2 regions of the Janthinobacterium sp. RA13 genome follow, and region 1 is predicted to be linked to the other one. Evidence: riboswitches for the same ligand, from Rfam matches in the RefSeq annotation. Region 1 holds a riboswitch; the other holds the start of a gene.
What was found. Region 1 has a riboswitch for thiamine pyrophosphate ahead of thiC (phosphomethylpyrimidine synthase ThiC). Riboswitches for the same ligand answer to the same signal wherever they lie in the genome.
Positions count from the first base shown of each region.

Region 2: linked by a shared signal. The riboswitch ahead of FG13_RS09635 (TonB-dependent siderophore receptor) and the one ahead of thiC (phosphomethylpyrimidine synthase ThiC) in region 1 are both predicted to bind thiamine pyrophosphate.

Region 1 is NZ_JQNP01000001.1:5,170,846-5,175,267, forward strand. Features, by position in the region: gene FG13_RS22885 (PAS domain-containing hybrid sensor histidine kinase/response regulator) at 1-980, shown strand, start outside; gene FG13_RS22890 (response regulator) at 1,009-1,815, shown strand; gene FG13_RS22895 (hypothetical protein) at 1,854-2,111, shown strand; TPP riboswitch at 2,196-2,311, shown strand; gene thiC (phosphomethylpyrimidine synthase ThiC) at 2,391-4,304, shown strand; gene thiS (sulfur carrier protein ThiS) at 4,325-4,422, shown strand, end outside.
Region 2 is NZ_JQNP01000001.1:2,186,597-2,191,018, forward strand. Features, by position in the region: gene FG13_RS09620 (Imm26 family immunity protein) at 1-381, opposite strand, end outside; gene FG13_RS09625 (ferritin family protein) at 475-780, opposite strand; gene FG13_RS09630 (iron-containing alcohol dehydrogenase) at 922-2,079, shown strand; TPP riboswitch at 2,147-2,244, shown strand; gene FG13_RS09635 (TonB-dependent siderophore receptor) at 2,330-4,422, shown strand, end outside.

The DNA.
Region 1 (4,422 bases):
ATGAAATCCTCGACCTGGCCATGATCGAATCGGGCAAGGTCACCTTGTCGCAGGAAGCCATGTCCTTGCTCGACGTGTTGCAGGATTGCCAGGCGATGATCGCGCCGCAGGCGGAAAAGCGCGGCATCCGCATGCAATTCCCCCGCTGCGGCGAAGCTTACTTCGTGCATGCGGACCGCACGCGCGTGAAACAGGTGATGGTCAACCTGCTGTCGAACGCCATCAAGTACAACCAGAGTGGCGGCGCCGTCACCGTCGACTGCAGCCAGCGTGGCGGCAAGGTGCGGGTCAGCGTGCGCGACAGCGGCGCCGGTCTCGATGCGGGCCAGGTGGCCCAGCTGTTCCAGCCCTTCAATCGCCTGGGACAGGAAAACAGCACGGAAGAGGGCACGGGCATCGGCCTCGTCGTCACCAAGCAGCTGGTCGAATTGATGGGTGGCACCATCGGCGTCGACAGCACGGTCGGCGTGGGCACCACGTTCTGGTTCGAGCTGGCCGCCAGCAGCGCGCCGGCCCTGGTGCTGGGCGACGGCGACGCGCTGCCGCAGGTGCAGGTGCCGCAGGAAAGCCAGCGCACCTTGCTGTACGTGGAAGACAATCCCGCCAATCTGGCGCTGGTGGAGCAATTGATCGCCCGCCGCAGCGATTTGAAATTGCTCACGGCCATCGATGCGCACCTGGGCATCGACCTGGCCCGCACGTATCAGCCGGACGTGATCTTGATGGACATCAACCTGCCCGGCATCAGCGGCTTTGGCGCCCTGCACATCCTGCATGACGACCCGCTGACGAGCCATATTCCCGTGATGGCCCTGTCTGCCAACGCCGTGCCGCGCGACATCGAGAAAGGCCTGGAAGCGGGCTTCTTCCGCTACCTGACCAAGCCGATCAAGGTCGTCGAATTCATGGATGCACTTGACGTGGCCCTGCACCATGCGGCCGCGCACGGCCTGGCCGACGACATTCACGCAGTACGCTAATTCAGCATTTATTTTTAGGAATACCGCCATGCTTCAAGCCACCGAGATTCTGAACGCCAGCATTCTCATCGTCGATGACCAGGAGGCGAACGTCATGCTGCTGGAACAGGTGCTGCGCAATGCCGGTTATACGCGCATCACCTCCACCATGGACCCGCAAGCCGTGCACACGCTGCACCAGCAGCACCGCTACGACCTGATCCTGCTCGACTTGCAAATGCCGGAAATGGATGGTTTTGAAGTCATGGAAGGCTTGCGCGACATCGAGGCGGGCAGCTACCTGCCCGTGCTGGTGATCACGGCCCAGCCCGGCCACAAGCTGCGCGCGCTGCAAGCGGGCGCCAAGGATTTCGTCAGCAAACCGTTCGATCTGGTGGAAGTCAAGACGCGCATCCACAACATGCTGGAAGTGCGCCTGCTGTACCAGAAACTGGCCGAATACAACAAGTCGCTGGAGCAAATGGTGGAAGAGCGCACGGCGGAGTTGCGCGAAAGCGAAGCGCGTTTCCAGCGCTTCACGGAACTGTCGTCCGACTGGTACTGGGAGCAGGATGCGCAAGGCAACCTGACGCGTTTTTCCGGCCCCGTGGCTGAAATGCTGGGCATTGGCAGCGAAGAAGAGCCGCAGCGCTGGAACGCCACTGAACGAGCGCTGCTCGACGCAAAAATCGCCGCACGTGAACCGTTTCTCGATTTCATTTACAGCCGCGCCAACCTCGACGGCAGCACGCAGTATCTGCAAGTGAGCGGCGAGCCGATGTTCGACAATGGCAGCCGCTTCATCGGCTACCGCGGCATCGGCCTCGATGTCACGGAGCGCCATCGCATTGCCTGATTTATACTGGGTGCTATCGATACTGACCAGGAAAAATCATGACTGACAAATCAACGCCGCAATACTGGTTTCCCGCCAAGACCTATGGCTGGGGCTGGGGCTTGCCCATCACCTGGCAGGGCTGGCTGGTCTTTTTGAGCGCGCTGGCGCTGTTCGCCTGCGGCGCCTTCCTGTTCCCGCCGCAAACCATGCTGGTGGGCTACATCGTCTATGAAGTGGCCATCGTTGCCGCGCTCATTTTCATCTGCCAGCTGAAGGGTGAACCGACCAGCTGGCGCTGGGGCAAGAAGAAGTAAGGGCGATGTACAAAGACGACACCTGCAAGAAATCATCTGGCCGCGCGGCGTGAACCGCGTATAATTGGCTCGCTGCCGCAAGGCGGCAAACGCTAGGGGTCCTGCCTTTCGCTGTGGAAACACGGTGCAAGCGCGGGTGAGAAATACCCTCCGAACCTGATCTGGATAATGCCAGCGAAGGGAAGCTTTAGGATGAACGCACCCCGCTTTTCCGCGTGCGTAATTCCGAACCTCCTTAGCTGGCTCCAGGCTTAAAAATAGTCTAGCCAAGGAGCCAAAATGAACGCCAACCCGAAATTTCTCTCCGCCACCGCCACGGTCGACGAAGCCGCCATCGCGCCGCTGCCCAATTCGCGCAAGATCTATGTTGAAGGCAGCCGTCCCGACATCCGTGTACCCATGCGCGAGATCAGCCAGTCCGACACGGAAGCGTCGTTCGGCGGCGAAAAGAATCCGCCGATCTACGTCTACGACACCTCCGGCCCGTACACGGACCCGGACGTGCAGATCGATATCCGCTCGGGCCTCGATACGCCGCGCCTGCCGTGGATCATGGAGCGTGCCGACACGGAAGAATTGCCCGGCCCGACCTCCGACTACGGCATCGCCCGCCTGGCGGACCCGAAGCTGGCCGAGCTGCGTTTCAACTTGCACCGCAAGCCGCGCCGCGCCATCGCCGGCAAGAACGTGACGCAAATGCATTACGCGAGGCGCGGCATCATCACGCCGGAAATGGAGTTCGTCGCCATCCGCGAAAACATGCGCCGCCAGGAATATTTGCGCGAGCTGAAAGCCTCCGGCCCCATGGGCGAGCGCCTGGCCGACCTGATGGGCCGCCAGCATCCGGGCCAGTCGTTTGGCGCCAGCATCCCGGCGGAAATCACGCCTGAATTCGTGCGCGAGGAAATCGCCCGCGGCCGCGCCATCATCCCCGCCAACATCAACCACCCGGAAGTCGAGCCGATGATTATCGGCCGCAATTTCCTCGTGAAAATCAACGCGAATATCGGCAACTCCGCCGTCACCTCGTCGATAGGCGAGGAAGTGGAAAAGATGACCTGGGCCATCCGCTGGGGCGGCGACAACGTGATGGATCTGTCCACAGGCAAGCACATCCACGAAACGCGCGAATGGATCGTGCGCAACAGCCCCGTGCCGATCGGCACCGTACCGATTTACCAGGCGCTGGAAAAGGTCAATGGCAAGGCCGAAGATTTAACTTGGGAAATCTTCCGCGATACTCTCATTGAACAGGCCGAGCAGGGCGTCGATTATTTCACCATCCACGCAGGCGTGCTGCTGCGCTATGTGCCGATGACGGCCAAGCGCCTGACGGGCATCGTCTCGCGCGGCGGCTCCATCATGGCGAAATGGTGCCTGGCGCATCACCAGGAATCGTTCCTGTACACGCATTTCGAAGAGATCTGCGAAATCATGAAGGCGTATGACGTGTCGTTTTCGCTGGGCGACGGCTTGCGTCCCGGCTCCATCTATGACGCCAACGACGAGGCGCAGCTGGGCGAGCTGAAAACCCTGGGTGAGCTGACGCAAGTCGCCTGGAAGCACGACGTGCAGGTGATGATCGAGGGGCCGGGCCACGTGCCTATGCAGTTGATCAAGGAAAACATGGACTTGCAGCTGGAACAGTGCGGCGAAGCGCCGTTCTATACGCTGGGGCCGCTGACCACCGATATTGCGCCCGGCTACGACCACATCACCTCGGGCATCGGCGCGGCCATGATCGGCTGGTACGGCACGGCCATGCTGTGCTACGTGACGCCGAAGGAACACCTGGGCCTGCCCAACAAGGCCGATGTGAAAGACGGCATCATCACCTACAAGATTGCGGCGCACGCGGCCGACCTGGCCAAGGGCCATCCGGGCGCGCAAATCCGCGACAACGCCCTGTCGAAAGCCCGCTTTGAATTCCGCTGGGATGACCAGTTCAATATCGGCCTGGACCCGGACAAGGCGCGCGAATTCCACGATGAAACCCTGCCCAAGGATTCGGCCAAGGTGGCGCATTTCTGCTCCATGTGCGGCCCGCATTTCTGCTCGATGAAGATCACGCAGGAAGTGCGCGAATACGCGGCCGGCATGGGGATCGCGGAAGACAAGGCGCTCAAGCAGGGCATGGAAATCAAGGCCATCGAATTCATCAAGAACGGCGCCGAGCTGTACCGCAAGGTCTGAAGGAGAGCGTGATGCCTGCATTGATATCCATCACGCTCAACGGCGCACCGCACCAGGTGCCGCCGGGGCAAACCCTCGACCAATTGATCGCCGCGCTGTCGCTGGAAAACCAGGCGCT
Region 2 (4,422 bases), 3.0 Mb from region 1:
GGGGATCGATTCCTCGCGATTCAGCTTGGCAGGATCGGCGTCCGCATAACTGGCGCGCCAGGCGCGCTGCAGGGATTCATTGCGGCGGATAAAGGCCGGCATGGGCCAGTCGTCGCGGTTCCAGTGCGGGCTGTCGCCCAGCAGGGGCCAGCGCTCGTTGAGCAGGGCCATGTCGCCCGTGCGCAGGCGGCGCACGGCCTGTTCCGGCCGCAAGCCTTCCAGCTCGTCCAGCGTGGGCAAGCTGTCGCGCTTCGGCCCGAACATATACGCCAGCATGATGCGCCCGGCAGGCGCCCTGCGCGCCACCACGCCGACGGCATAACCGCCGCCCGGCAGGGGCACGGCAAACCAGCTGCCTTCTCGGTATGGTAATGATTTCATTTCTGCAAACTCCCCCAAAATCGTATTCGGGGCACAGTCTACGCGAAGCGATGCGAAAGTGGCGCATGGTACGCCACGACAACAAACCAATAGTTACAATATTTTCTCGTCATAGTGATACTGGGCAACAATTGGCCCCGCCTTGAACAGCGCTTCCTTCATGGCCGTGTCCAGGCGCGCATCGCGGCGGCGCATCCATTCGAGCAGCATGGCCGCTTCCTTGCGGCTGGTGTCGCCCGCATGCGCCAGCACGCGGCGCAGTTCCGGGTCCGTGCACGCCTCGAAGCGCTGGCTGTTCAGGTCCAGCGCCTGCAGCGCGGCGATGGTGGCGCCGATGGCGCGGTGCATGTCGAGCGCGGTGGCCGGCAAGCCGGATTCTTCCAGTGGGACGTTGGTCATGCGCATTCCTTTTCGCGTAGTGGTGACATCGGCTGCATTCTCCACCGCGCGGACGAAAAGCTCAAGCGTCCACGACACGTTTCCACCCGTTCGGCCATAATCATGGCTCAGCAACAGCCTAAACCCAGCAGCAGGAGCCCCATGTTCAATTTCGACTTTTACAATCCGACGCAAATCCTTTTCGGCCAGGGCCAGATCGCCGCCATCACGGCGCTGATCCCGCCGCAGGCCAGAGTGCTCATGACGTATGGCGGCGGCAGCATCAGGCAGAACGGCGTCTATGATGAAGTCAGGGCGGCGCTGGCCGGCCATACGGTGCTGGAATTTGCCGGCATCGAACCCAATCCCAGCTATGAAACCCTGATGCAGGCCGTGGCCATGGTGAAAAGCGAGCGCATCGATTTCCTGCTGGCCGTCGGCGGCGGCTCCGTGGTCGATGGCACCAAGTTCATCGCCGCGGCCGCCCTGCATGAGGGCGAGGCGTGGGACATCCTGGCCAAGGGCGGCAAGATCGTCGAGGCCGCCCTGCCCTTCGGCACCGTCTTGACGTTGCCGGCCACGGGGTCCGAAATGAATGGTTCGGCCGTGATCACGCGCAAGGCGACGCAGGAAAAACGCTCGTTCATGAGCCGCAAGGTGTATCCGAAATTCTCCGTGCTGGATCCGTCGAAGACCTTTACATTACCGCTGCGCCAGGTGGGCAATGGCGTCGTCGATGCGTTTGCGCACGTCATGGAGCAATACCTGACTTACCCTGTGAACGCGTCCGTGCAGGACCGTTTCGCCGAAGGCATTTTATTGACCCTGATCGAGGAAGGCCCGAAGGCCCTGTCGCACCCGGACGACTACGACGTGCGCGCCAACGTGATGTGGAGCGCCACCCTGGCCTTGAACGGCCTGATCGGCGTGGGCGTGCCGCAGGACTGGTCCACGCACGCCATCGGCCACGAATTGACGGCCTTGTACGAGCTCGACCACGCGCAGACCCTGGCCATCATCCTGCCCAGCATGCTGCGCGTGCGCAAGCAGGCCAAGCGCGCCAAGCTGCTGCAGTACGCGGCCCGCGTGTGGGGACTCGACGGCGGTGACGAGGATGGACGCATCGAGGCCGCCATCGCGCGCACGGAATTCTTCTTCCGGCACATGGGCGTCAAGACGCGCCTGGCCGACTATGGCCTGAATCACGCCAGCGTGGATGCCGTCGTCTCCGCCCTCGACGCGCACGGCATGACGGCGCTGGGCGAACAGCGTGAAGTGACGCCTGCCGTCAGCCGCAAGGTGCTGGAACTGAGCCTGTAGATTCCATACACACTGTTGTAAAACGGTCAGCCGGGTGGGACAGCTGGCCGTGGTTCATGCTAAGCTGTCATTTCGCTAGGGGTCCTGGAGCAGTCATCCGGGTGAGAGATACCCTTCGTACCTGATCTGGATAATGCCAGCGAAGGAAAGCGCAAAGTACCTCCCTCCTTTGATAGCTCCTGCGTTGGCGCCAGCCGAACAAGCAGCCTGCCGTGCTCTTTACCGAGTCGGCTTGAACCACGAGCAATCTATGTCCTCACCGAATTTATCCGTTTCTGTTTTGACCCTGGCCATCCTGCACGCATTTGCCGCACCGGCCTTTGCCGCGAATGACACCGCCGAAGCCGCCGACCCGCAGGCGCAAAGCATGGCTGAAGTCGTCGTCACGGCCAGCAAGGCGCCGGCCGCCAGACGCGCCTCCGTGGGCGGTTTTTCCGACGCGCCGCTGCTGCAGACGCCGGCGTCCGTCACCGTCATTTCGCAAAAAGACATGCAGGACTTGCAAATTCGCAATCTCAGCGACGCCGTCAAGCTCGACACCAGCATCAACGACGCCTACAACGCCGTCGGCTATGCGGAGCAATTTTCCATCCGCGGCTTCAAGCTCGACAACAATTCCAGCTACCGCAAGGATGGCGTGGCGATCCCTGGCGACACGCAAATTCCGTTGGAAAACAAGGAACGCATCGAAGTGCTGAAAGGCCTGGCCGGCTTGCAGGCAGGCGTGGCCGCGCCGGGCGGCGTGATCGACTTCATCGTCAAGCGCCCGACCGCCGCGCCATTGCGCACCGTCACCGTGGAAACGCGCGAACGGGGTACCCTGTACGGCGCCGTCGACCTGGGCGGCCGCCTGGAAGACACGCGCTTCGGCTACCGCGTCAACGTGGCGGCCGAGCGCCTGCGCTCCTACATCAAGGGCGCGGACGGCAACCGTAAATTCATTTCCGGCGCCTTCGACTGGCAGATTTCGCCGCAAGCGCTGCTGCAACTCGACGCCGACTACCAGGACAAGGCGCAAGTAACGGCGCCCGGCTTCCAGCTGCTGAGCAATGGCAGCTTGCCGGCCAACGTCAGCGCCGACGCCATGCTCAACAAGCAACCGTGGACGCACCCGGTGGAAACCGTCACCAGCAACCTGGGCCTGCGCTTCCAGTACGCCTTCAATGAGGACTGGCACGCCACCCTGTCCGCGAACCAGCACACGTTCAAGCGCGACGACTACACGGCCTACCCGTATGGATGCAGTCCGGAAGGCTGGATGCCTGTGTTCTGCAGCAATGGCGATTTCTCCGTGTGGGACTTCCGCAGCCTGGGCGAAACGAAAAAGCCCCTGAGCGCGCAAGCCATGATCCAGGGCAAGTTCACCACGGGCAGCCTGCGCCATGAGGTCACGGCGGGCGTGTCGTATTTCAACCGCAAGGACCGCGCCGGCAAGTATGTGTATGACGAAGTGGGCATCAGCAATATCTACCGCCCCGTCATCGTCGCCCCATCCGACGGTGTCACGGGTCCCGTGCGCCTGGTGCGCAACGACAAGGAAAAATCCGTCTTCGTGCAGGACATCGTCAGCCTGGCACCGAACTGGAAGCTGCATGGCGGCGTGCGCCACATCGATGTCGATGGCTATCAGTACGTGCTCAAGGCCGACAAGGAAATCCGCGCCAGGCACGACTTCCTGCTGCCGAACGTGGCGCTGGTGTACAACCCGCAAGACAATATCGCTGTCTACGCATCGTACTCGCAGGGCATGGAACACGGCGGCACGGCCGACCGCTATGCGGAAAACGCCAACGTGGAACTGACGCCTAGCCGCTCGAAGCAGATCGAACTGGGCGTGAAGGCGGACCTGACGCCCGACTTCATGGTCGCCGCCACCCTGTTCCAGATCCGCAAGGGCCTGGAATTCAACCAGTACCTCGACAGCAGCATGAGCACCTACAACTTCGTGCGCGCAGGCCAGGCCCAGCACCGTGGACTGGAACTGTCGGCCCAGGGCAAGGCTTTCGCCAACCTGAACCTGGGCGCCTCCGTAACGGCCCTGAACAGCCAGCAATCAGATACGGGCAGTGCTGACTACGATGGCAAGCGCGTGCCCAACGTGCCCGCCTTCAAGGCCGCCGTGCGGGCCGACTATGCCGTGCCGCAAGTGGCGGGCCTGAGCGTGAATGGCAGCTGGGAATATGCGGGCAAGAAGGCGTTCGAGAACAACAATACCACCTTCGTGCCCTCGTACAGCGTGTTCAACCTGGGCGCCGCCTGGGCCACGCGCATCGCTGGCACGCGCGCCGTGCTGCGCGCCAGCGTCAACAACGTGGCCGACAAGTTCTACTGGCGCGACGTGAC